Regions from separate parts of the Effusibacillus pohliae DSM 22757 genome, predicted to be linked through region 2. Evidence: a T-box and tRNA genes for the amino acid it is inferred to sense, from the RefSeq annotation. Region 2 holds a T-box; the other holds one or more tRNA genes.
The links. A T-box is a leader RNA that pairs with one kind of tRNA and senses whether it is charged. The one in region 2 lies ahead of pheS (phenylalanine--tRNA ligase subunit alpha), so its partner is inferred to be a tRNA-Phe.

Region 1 (4,410 bases), on a different contig from region 2:
ATGGTCAATTCGATCTCCGATTCCGGCCCGGAACGGAGAATGGTCAATTCGCCCGGCAGAGTGCGGTACCCGTCGTCCAAAACGACACCTGCCCGAAACGCTTCCGCATCCGCTTCCGTCACGGTTCCCCGGATCACGGCGTAATACGTTTTGGGTACATGTTTTTTCGGTGACAGCAGTTGATGGGCCAGCTTGCCATCATTCGTCAGCAGCAGCAGGCCCTCCGTATCCTTGTCCAACCGGCCAACAGGGAACGGATGAAATGCGGAATGCTGCGGCTCCAACAAATCGATCACCACTTCCGACAGCCCATCCTCCGTCGCGGAAATCACTCCCTGCGGTTTGTTCATCATCAAATAGATATACACCCGGTATTCGACCGCCTGCCCGTCAACCCGAATCTGGTCGCGGTCGGGCGAAACATGCATACCGGGGTCTTTCGCCAGTTCGCCGTTGACCGTCACCCGCTTTTCTTTCACCAGTTTTTTGATCTCCTTGCGGGTGCCAATCCCGATATGCGCCAACATTTTATCCAGCCGTTGCGTCGCTTTTTCCGCCATCGTTCCACCTCATCGCTCTTCCCCGTCTTCCCAGCGCCAACCGGGAGGAAACTCATTTTTCAGCCAGGTGCCGGCTCCCTTCGCCCAACCGAGCGGAAACCCGTCGGCCGTCACCAGATGCCATCCCTTGGCCCACACGTTTCCTTCGTACTGCAGAGTCTCCCCGCGCAAATAGCGAACTACCAGATAATTCTCCTGCTCGCTTGCTGCTGACAGGTCACACCGCTGCACCGCAGCTTGCACAGCCTCTGGCGGCAGTCCGAGCGCAAAGGCGGCACTGGGGCGAAACCGGCCTTTTTCCACCGTACCCAGCAGCCAGCCGGAACGAATCACTTTCAGCCCCCGCAGCGGCGGCAATTCGTCGCTTTCCCACAGCAGATGACCCGATCGTTCGACCACCGTTCCGCCGGCAGGCAGCAACTGCCGCCACAGATCCGGATAGCCCCACACCTGTCGCGAAAATTCGGCAATCGCTTGCCGGGCTGCCGCCGAAACAGGAGGTGTTTGCGGCTTCCGGATGGCGGCAGCGCGTTCGCTTTCGCTGCCCCTAGTGTGCCCGGCAACGTGTTTCATTTTAGCGGCAAAATGTCCCTCGCCCTTCACCTCATGCGGCCACAGCCGACGCATCCCGACCAGTTCGAATTCCGCATGGGCGGATAGGAAGCGGTCCACCTGCTGTTCATTTTCTTCTCCCGAAAAGGTGCACGTGGAGTACACCATTTCTCCGCCAGAACGCAGCATCGCCGGGACAGCGGCCAGAATCGACGCCTGCCACGCCGAGTATTTGGCCACTTCCTGTTCGCTCCAGCGGTGAGCCATCTCCGGCTCTTTGCGAAACATGCCTTCGCCGGAACAGGGCGCGTCCACCAAAATTTTATCAAAAAAACGGGAGAAAGCGGCTGCCAAACGCTCAGGCGTCTCGTTCAGCACAATCGCGTTGACGATGCCGCAGCGCTCGATATTTTTCAAAAGTACCTTCGCCCGCTGCGGATGCGGATCGTTCACCACCAACAGCCCTTCCCTGCCCAGTTGCGAAGCAAGCTGCACCGATTTGCCGCCGGGCGCCGCACACAAATCGAGCACGCGCTCCCCCGGGCCAACCTGCAGCAGTTCGGCAGGCAGCATGGCGCTCGGTTCTTGTATGTAATAGAGGCCCGCGTAGTAATAAGGATGTTTCGCCGGTCTGACTTCCGCTTCATTGTAATAAAAACCGTCACTGCACCAAGGCACCCGCTCCTGCAAATAAGGGAGCAGTTCCCGCAACCTTTCCGGCGAAATTTTCAAGCGGTTGGCCCGTAATCCGGCCGCCCTCGGCTGCTCGTAACTTTGCAAAAATCGCGGAAACTCGCTGCCCAACTGCCGCTCCATTTTCTCGAGAAACACGGGAGGCAACTTCACCCTGTCACTTCCTTTCCCGCTGGTTAAAAGAAAACGAGGGAGTCCCCGCTCCCCCGTTTGTTAATGTATACACCCGTATGCGATTTCATCAGACTATGGTGGAGGGGGTAGGATTCGAACCTACGAAGGCAAAGCCAACGGATTTACAGTCCGCCCCATTTGGCCACTTTGGTACCCCTCCAAAAAATGGAGCCACCTGCCGGACTCGAACCGGCGACCCCATCATTACGAGTGATGTGCACTACCAACTGTGCTAAGGTGGCACTTGTTTTTGCTGCGTCACTTTGTTTTGGTGGTGGCTCGGGACGGAATCGAACCGCCGACACGAGGATTTTCAGTCCTCTGCTCTACCGACTGAGCTACCGAGCCAAAGTGAACTTGCATAAAAAATGGTCGGAATGCAGGGATTTGAACCCTGGACCTCACGCTCCCGAAGCGTGCGCGCTACCAAGCTGCGCTACATTCCGACATCTTCCGCAAAACGGCACGGCTTACAATGCGCCGAACCCTTTACGACATCTCACTGATGGTGCCGGCGAAGGGACTTGAACCCCCACTCCCTTGCGGGAAACGGATTTTGAGTCCGTCGCGTCTGCCAATTCCGCCACACCGGCCAAGTAACATTTGGTGCGGTCGAGAGGACTTGAACCTCCACGGGCTTGCACCCACAAGAACCTGAATCTTGCGCGTCTGCCAATTCCGCCACGACCGCGTATATTTCGTTTGCCAGACTGGCAATTGGGATCGCTTGCCTTCAGTCTACCGTTGTTTTGTCGCGACAAATGGTATCATACCACGTGTTGCCGCTTCCCACAATCCGGCCGGACGATCAAACGGGAACAAAAAACGGTTCTGTTTCGCCAAAATCCGAAACATTCGCCGCTATTCTTCCGATTTCTTTGTTTTTCTTTAACGATCGGGAGTGCAGTCAACGATCAAATGAAAAAGGCGGCGGGTTTGCTCTCTCGCTGCCCTCGCCGCCGATCGTATCCTGCCGATTTTTAAGACAGAATTGGCTGCGGATCGATCTTTTTCGCCGCTTGCTTGCCACTTTTCTCTTTGTTGATTTCGAACGCGGCAAGTATCGCTTCCGGCTCGTTCAGCCCGGATTGCTTCAACTGCTCGATCGATTCCAGCATCCGCTTGTAATCTTTCGGAATCACTTTCACGAACCTGCCGACCATCTGCTCCCACTGGTCGAGAATCTCCTGTGCGTGCCGGCTCCCCGTGTACTCCACATGCTTTTCGATCATGGATTTGACTTCTGCGATTTCCTGCTCATCTTGCAACGCCTCCAACAGCACCATCTCCCGGTTGCAAAGCGCTGCTAACCGCTCCGCCTCTTGTGCCAGCACGTAGACGATACCGCCCGACATGCCGGCGGCAAAATTCTTGCCGACCGGACCGAGGATGACGACCCGTCCGCCCGTCATATACTCGCATCCGTGATCGCCGACTCCTTCCACCACCGCGTGCGCACCGCTGTTGCGGACGCAGAATCGTTCGCCGGCGATGCCGCGGATGTAAGCCTCACCTGCGGTGGCTCCGTAAAATGCCACGTTGCCGATGATCACATTTTCTTCCGGTACAAACGTTGCGTTTTCCGCCGGGTAAATCGCGATCTTGCCGCCGGACAGGCCTTTGCCCACGTAATCGTTGGCGTCTCCTTCCAAGGTCAGCGTGATGCCTTTCGGAATGAACGCGCCAAAGCTTTGCCCGGCCGATCCTTTGAAATGCAGGCGAATCGTATCTTCCGGCAATCCTTCCGCCCCGCAGCGTTTGGTCACTTCGCTGCCGAGGATCGTGCCTGTGACGCGGTTCGTGTTGCCGATCGGCAGTGTCGCCTGTACGCGCTGCCCTCCCACCAGCGCCGGTTCGCAAAGCTTGAGCAGCTGCTGTCGGTCGAGCGTTTCATCCAGCTTGTGATCCTGCGGCTGCCGGTAGAATCGGCCGACTTCCACCGGCACATCCGGCTGGTACAAAAGCGGGGACAGGTCCAGATGCTTGGCTTTCCAATGCGATTTCGCCCGTTCGCCAACGGTCAGCACATCGGTGCGGCCGACCATTTCCTCGATTGTCCGGAAGCCCAACTGCGCCATGATTTCCCGTACTTCCTGGGCGACAAAGCGCATGAAGTTGACGACATGCTCCGGGTCGCCCATGAACTTCTTGCGCAGTTCCGGGTTTTGCGTTGCGACGCCAACCGGACATGTGTCAAGATGACAGACGCGCGCCATCACGCAGCCGAGAACCACCAGCGCAGCGGTCGAGAAGCCGAACTCTTCCGCTCCCAACAGAGCGGCGATGACTACGTCGCGGCCGGTCATCAGCTTGCCGTCCGTCTCCAGTACCACCCGATCGCGCAGACGGTTCAGCAAAAGGGTCTGGTGGGTTTCCGCCAACCCCAGTTCCCACGGCAGGCCGGCATGCTTGATACTGGTGCGCGGCGACG
Region 2 (4,410 bases):
TCGGACGCAGGCCAAATGTTGTCTTGTGAAAGAAAGGGGATTGCAGGTGGAACGGATTACATCTTCACGTAACAGTCGTGTTAAAGAATGGGCGGCTTTAAAGCAGAAAAAGTTCAGGGATCAGACCGGCCGATTTTTGATCGAAGGCATTCGGCTTGTCGAGGACGCGGTGGAATCGGGGGCGCCGCTGGAAACGGTGCTGATTCTCGAGGAGCTGCTGCCGACCGGACGGGTCGACCGGATTCTCAACGGGTCCCTTTCGCTCGGCGCGGAACTGATCCAGGTCAACCAGGCGGTGATTGAGCATGTGGCAGATACCAGGACGCCGCAAGGCGTGATCGCGATCGGCCAGCAGTATCAGCATGACTGGCAAGGCTTGCTCGCCGCCAGGCAGAATCCGTTGTATCTGGTGGCGGATGCGGTTCAGGATCCGGGAAATCTCGGCACGATGATTCGCTCGGCGGATGCGGTCGGGGCGACGGCGGTGTTTGTCGGAACGGGCAGCGTGGACCTCTATAACCCGAAAGTGGTTCGGGCGACGATGGGATCGCTGTTTCATTTGCCGATTGTAGAAGTTTCCTTGCCAGAATTGCTGCCGATTTTGCGGGAACATCAGGTGACCGTCATCGGCACTTCGACCGATGTCGAAACGGATCTCTACTCGCAAGATTTGGCAGGCGGGATCGCGGTTGTGATCGGCTCCGAGGCGCATGGTATTTCCGAGGAAATCCGACAAGCGATCGACCGTTGGTTGTCGATTCCGATGCCCGGCAAAGCCGATTCCTTGAATGCTGCCATCTCTTCGAGCGTGATTCTGTACGAAGCGCTGAGGCAAAGAAGGGTGAAGGAGTAGGCGCGTAAGGAGGTGGCAGGATGAGATATGACTTTGACCGGGAAATCAATCGTCTGAACACTGCCAGTGAAAAATGGGACGGTTTGGAAGCGCGCTTTGGCGTGAAGAACGCAATTCCGATGTGGGTGGCGGACATGGATTTTATGTCTCCCGCGCCTATCATGGAAGCGTTGCAGCGGCGGGTGGCACACGGCGTCTTCGGTTACACGATGAGACCCGATTCGTATTATGACTCGATTGTCGAGTGGCTGAAAAGAAGGCATGATTGGCACATCGAGAAAGAATGGATCGCACATGGTCCCGGTGTAGTGCCGGCTCTTTCCGTGCTGATCGGAGCGTTTACACAACCGGGCGATAAAATCATCATCCAGCCGCCCGTCTACCATGCGTTTTTCCGCATCATCCGGGGGCAGCAGCGGGAAATCGTCAACAATCCGCTGAAATGGGAAAACGGGCGCTATACGATGGATTTTGACGATCTCGAAGCGAAAATCGACCCGGCCGTCAAAATGCTGATTCTTTGCAGTCCGCACAATCCGGTGGGGAGGGTCTGGAGCTGGGAAGAGCTTGCGCGGTTGGGGGAAATCTGCGGGCAGCACAACATTCTCGTCATTTCGGACGAAATTCATTTTGACCTCGTGTACAGGCCAAACAGGCATATCCCTTTTGCTTCCATCTCGCAAGAGTTTGCCGACCGCTCGATCACCTGCATTTCGCCCAGCAAAACGTTCAACCTGTTGGGGCTGCAAACCGCCAGCGTCATTATTCCGAACAGCCAGCTTCGCCGTGCGTTTCAGCGGGAGATCGGCCGGTTGGCCATCGGTTCGCCCAACACGTTTGGGGTCGTCGCCCTGGAGAGCGCCTATCGCCACGGCGAAGAATGGTTGGAGCAGTTGATCGAGTATCTGCAAGGAAACGTGGATTTGGTCAGCCGTTACTGTCAAGAACGGATTCCGCAAATCAAAGTGATCGAGCCGGAAGGCACCTACCTGGTCTGGCTGGATTGCCGGGAATTGGGGCTTTCCGCCGGAGAGCTGGACCGGTTTATGCTTGACCGGGCGAAGGTGGCAATGAATGGCGGCCATATGTTTGGCCAAGGCGGCGAAGGGTTTATGCGGATGAATATCGCGTGCCCGCGCGCCCTTGTGGAGCAAGCGCTGCGGCAAATCGAGCAGGCGGTCCAATCGCTGCACGGGACAAAATAAACACGCGAAGCAGGGAACGGCGAAACCAGGAACTCCTTGCGTTCCGCATGCGGCTGTACTATACTTAAAAGCAAAATTCCAAACGCGAACAGCAATGCAGGAGAGAGTACGGACAGCGTATGCCCTTACAGGGAGGAGATGCCACAGACTGCGAGCATCTCCAGGGATAACTGGGCCGGAAGTTCACTCCGAAGCTGCCGCCTGAACCAGATCCGATTTTTCGATAAAAATCGGTGATCTGCAGTAGGGTGGGCCGGGATGTTCCCGTTATCGCAAATGAGAGAAGCAGACGACCGTCTGCTTAATAAGGGTGGTACCGCGGAATCGAACAGCCTTTCGTCCCTTGCCGGATGAAAGGCTTTTTACTTTGTGAGTAGGAGGATCCACATGAAGGAGCAGCTGCAGAAGTTGCGCGAGCAGGCGATGGACGAGTTGGCGAAATGCGAAGCGCAAAACGAACTGACAGAGTGGAAAGTGCAGTATTTGGGCAAAAAAGGGGAGCTCACCTCGATTCTGCGAGGGATGGGGCAATTGTCTCCGGAGAAGCGCCCGCTGGTCGGACAGTTGGTAAACGACGTCCGTTCCGCTTTGGAACATGCCTATGAGCAGAAAGAAGCGGAATTGAAGCGGAAAGCGCTGGAAGAAAAACTGAAAGCGGAAGCGATCGATGTCACGCTTCCCGGGCGGATGGTTCCCGTCGGTGTTGTGCACCCGCTGAACCGAGTGATCCGGGAGATTGAGGACATTTTTATCGGACTCGGTTTCGAAGTGGCGGAAGGGCCGGAAGTGGAAACCGATTATTACAACTTTGAAGCGCTGAACATCCCGAAAAATCATCCGGCCCGCGACATGCAGGACACCTTTTATCTGACGGAAGAAATCCTCATGCGGACGCACACCTCGCCGGTGCAGGTGCGCACGCTGGAGGCGAAAAAGGGAACCGTGCCGGTTCGCATCATTTGTCCCGGCCGTGTCTACCGGCGGGACGACGATGACGCAACCCATTCCCACCTGTTTACGCAGGTGGAAGGGCTGGTCGTCGATCGCCAGATCCGGATGAGCGATCTGAAAGGGATTTTGCTGACATTCGCCCGCCAGATGTTCGGTCCGGAGCAGCAAATTCGCTTGCGTCCCAGCTATTTTCCGTTCACCGAGCCGAGCACCGAAGTGGATGTCACCTGCATGGCATGCCGCGGGGATGGCTGCCGGATTTGCAAGCATACCGGCTGGATTGAGATTTTGGGCGCTGGCATGGTGCATCCGCGCGTGCTCGAGATGGCTGGCTATGATTCGGAAACGTACACGGGCTTCGCGTTCGGTATGGGGGTCGAGCGAATTGCCATGCTCAAGTATGGCGTCGACGATATCCGCTATTTTTATGTGAACGATGTTCGTTTCCTCAAGCAATTTGCGAGTCGCTCGTAAGGGAAGGGATTGTCGATGAAGATTTCATACAACTGGTTGCAAGAGTATATCGATCTGGGACCGGACATGACACCGGAAAAGTTGGCCGATCTGTTGACAAACCACGGCATCCCGGTGGAAGTGATCGAGCAGTTGAACAAGGGGATCGAGAATGTTGTGGTCGGCCACGTGCTGCAGACGGAACCGCATCCGAATGCGGACCGGTTGAAAGTCTGCACGGTCGATGCGGGAGGCCCCGAGAAGCTGCAGATCGTGTGCGGAGCGCCGAACGTAAAGCCTGGGCAAAAAGTGCCCTGTGCCGTGGTGGGAGCGGAACTGCCCGGCGGCGTCAAAATCAAACGGGCGAAACTGCGCGGCGTCGAGTCGCAGGGGATGCTCTGTTCCGCCGGCGAATTGGGAATGGACATCCGACTGCTGCCGAAAGAGCAAACGGAAGGCTTGTACATTCTGCCGGACGATACGCCGGTCGGGGAGTCGATTTTGCGCGTCCTCGGGCTGGATGACGTCGTATTGGAACTGGAGCTGACCCCGAACCGGGCCGACTGTTTGAATTATCGGGGTGTCGCCTACGAAGTGGCGGCGATTCTCGGCAAACAACCGAAATTTGCCTGGACGGAACAGGCCGCGGAGACTGGCAATCCGGCTGTTTCGCCCTCAAGTGATAGCCAGGCCGGCCCGCCGCTGGTCCGGGTGCGCATCGAATCTGCCAACTGCGCGCGCTATGCGGCGCAAGTGGTAAGGGGAGTCAAAATCGCCCCGTCCCCGCTCTGGCTGCAGATGCGGCTGCTGACAGCAGGCGTTCGGCCGATCAATAACATCGTGGACGTGACCAACTATGTGATGTTGGAATACGGTCAGCCGCTGCACGCGTTTGATCTGGCCGAAATCACCGAATCGACGATCGTCGTCCGCCAGGCGGAAGAGCAG

Region 1: it encodes a tRNA-Phe, which carries the amino acid that the T-box ahead of pheS (phenylalanine--tRNA ligase subunit alpha) is inferred to sense. The anticodon was not compared.

Annotation. Positions count from the first base shown of each region.
Region 1 is NZ_AQXL01000134.1:116,573-120,982, reverse strand. Features, by position in the region: gene C230_RS0117375 (pseudouridine synthase) at 1-560, opposite strand, end outside; gene C230_RS0117370 (RsmB/NOP family class I SAM-dependent RNA methyltransferase) at 570-1,958, opposite strand; tRNA gene C230_RS0117365 (tRNA-Tyr) at 2,055-2,139, opposite strand; tRNA gene C230_RS0117360 (tRNA-Thr) at 2,146-2,221, opposite strand; tRNA gene C230_RS0117355 (tRNA-Phe) at 2,252-2,327, opposite strand; tRNA gene C230_RS0117350 (tRNA-Pro) at 2,349-2,425, opposite strand; tRNA gene C230_RS0117345 (tRNA-Leu) at 2,486-2,572, opposite strand; tRNA gene C230_RS0117340 (tRNA-Leu) at 2,584-2,670, opposite strand; gene gltB (glutamate synthase large subunit) at 2,960-4,410, opposite strand, start outside.
Region 2 is NZ_AQXL01000099.1:14,785-19,194, reverse strand. Features, by position in the region: gene C230_RS0104155 (TrmH family RNA methyltransferase) at 47-853, shown strand; gene C230_RS0104150 (MalY/PatB family protein) at 874-2,058, shown strand; T-box leader at 2,144-2,405, shown strand; gene pheS (phenylalanine--tRNA ligase subunit alpha) at 2,446-3,483, shown strand; gene pheT (phenylalanine--tRNA ligase subunit beta) at 3,499-4,410, shown strand, end outside.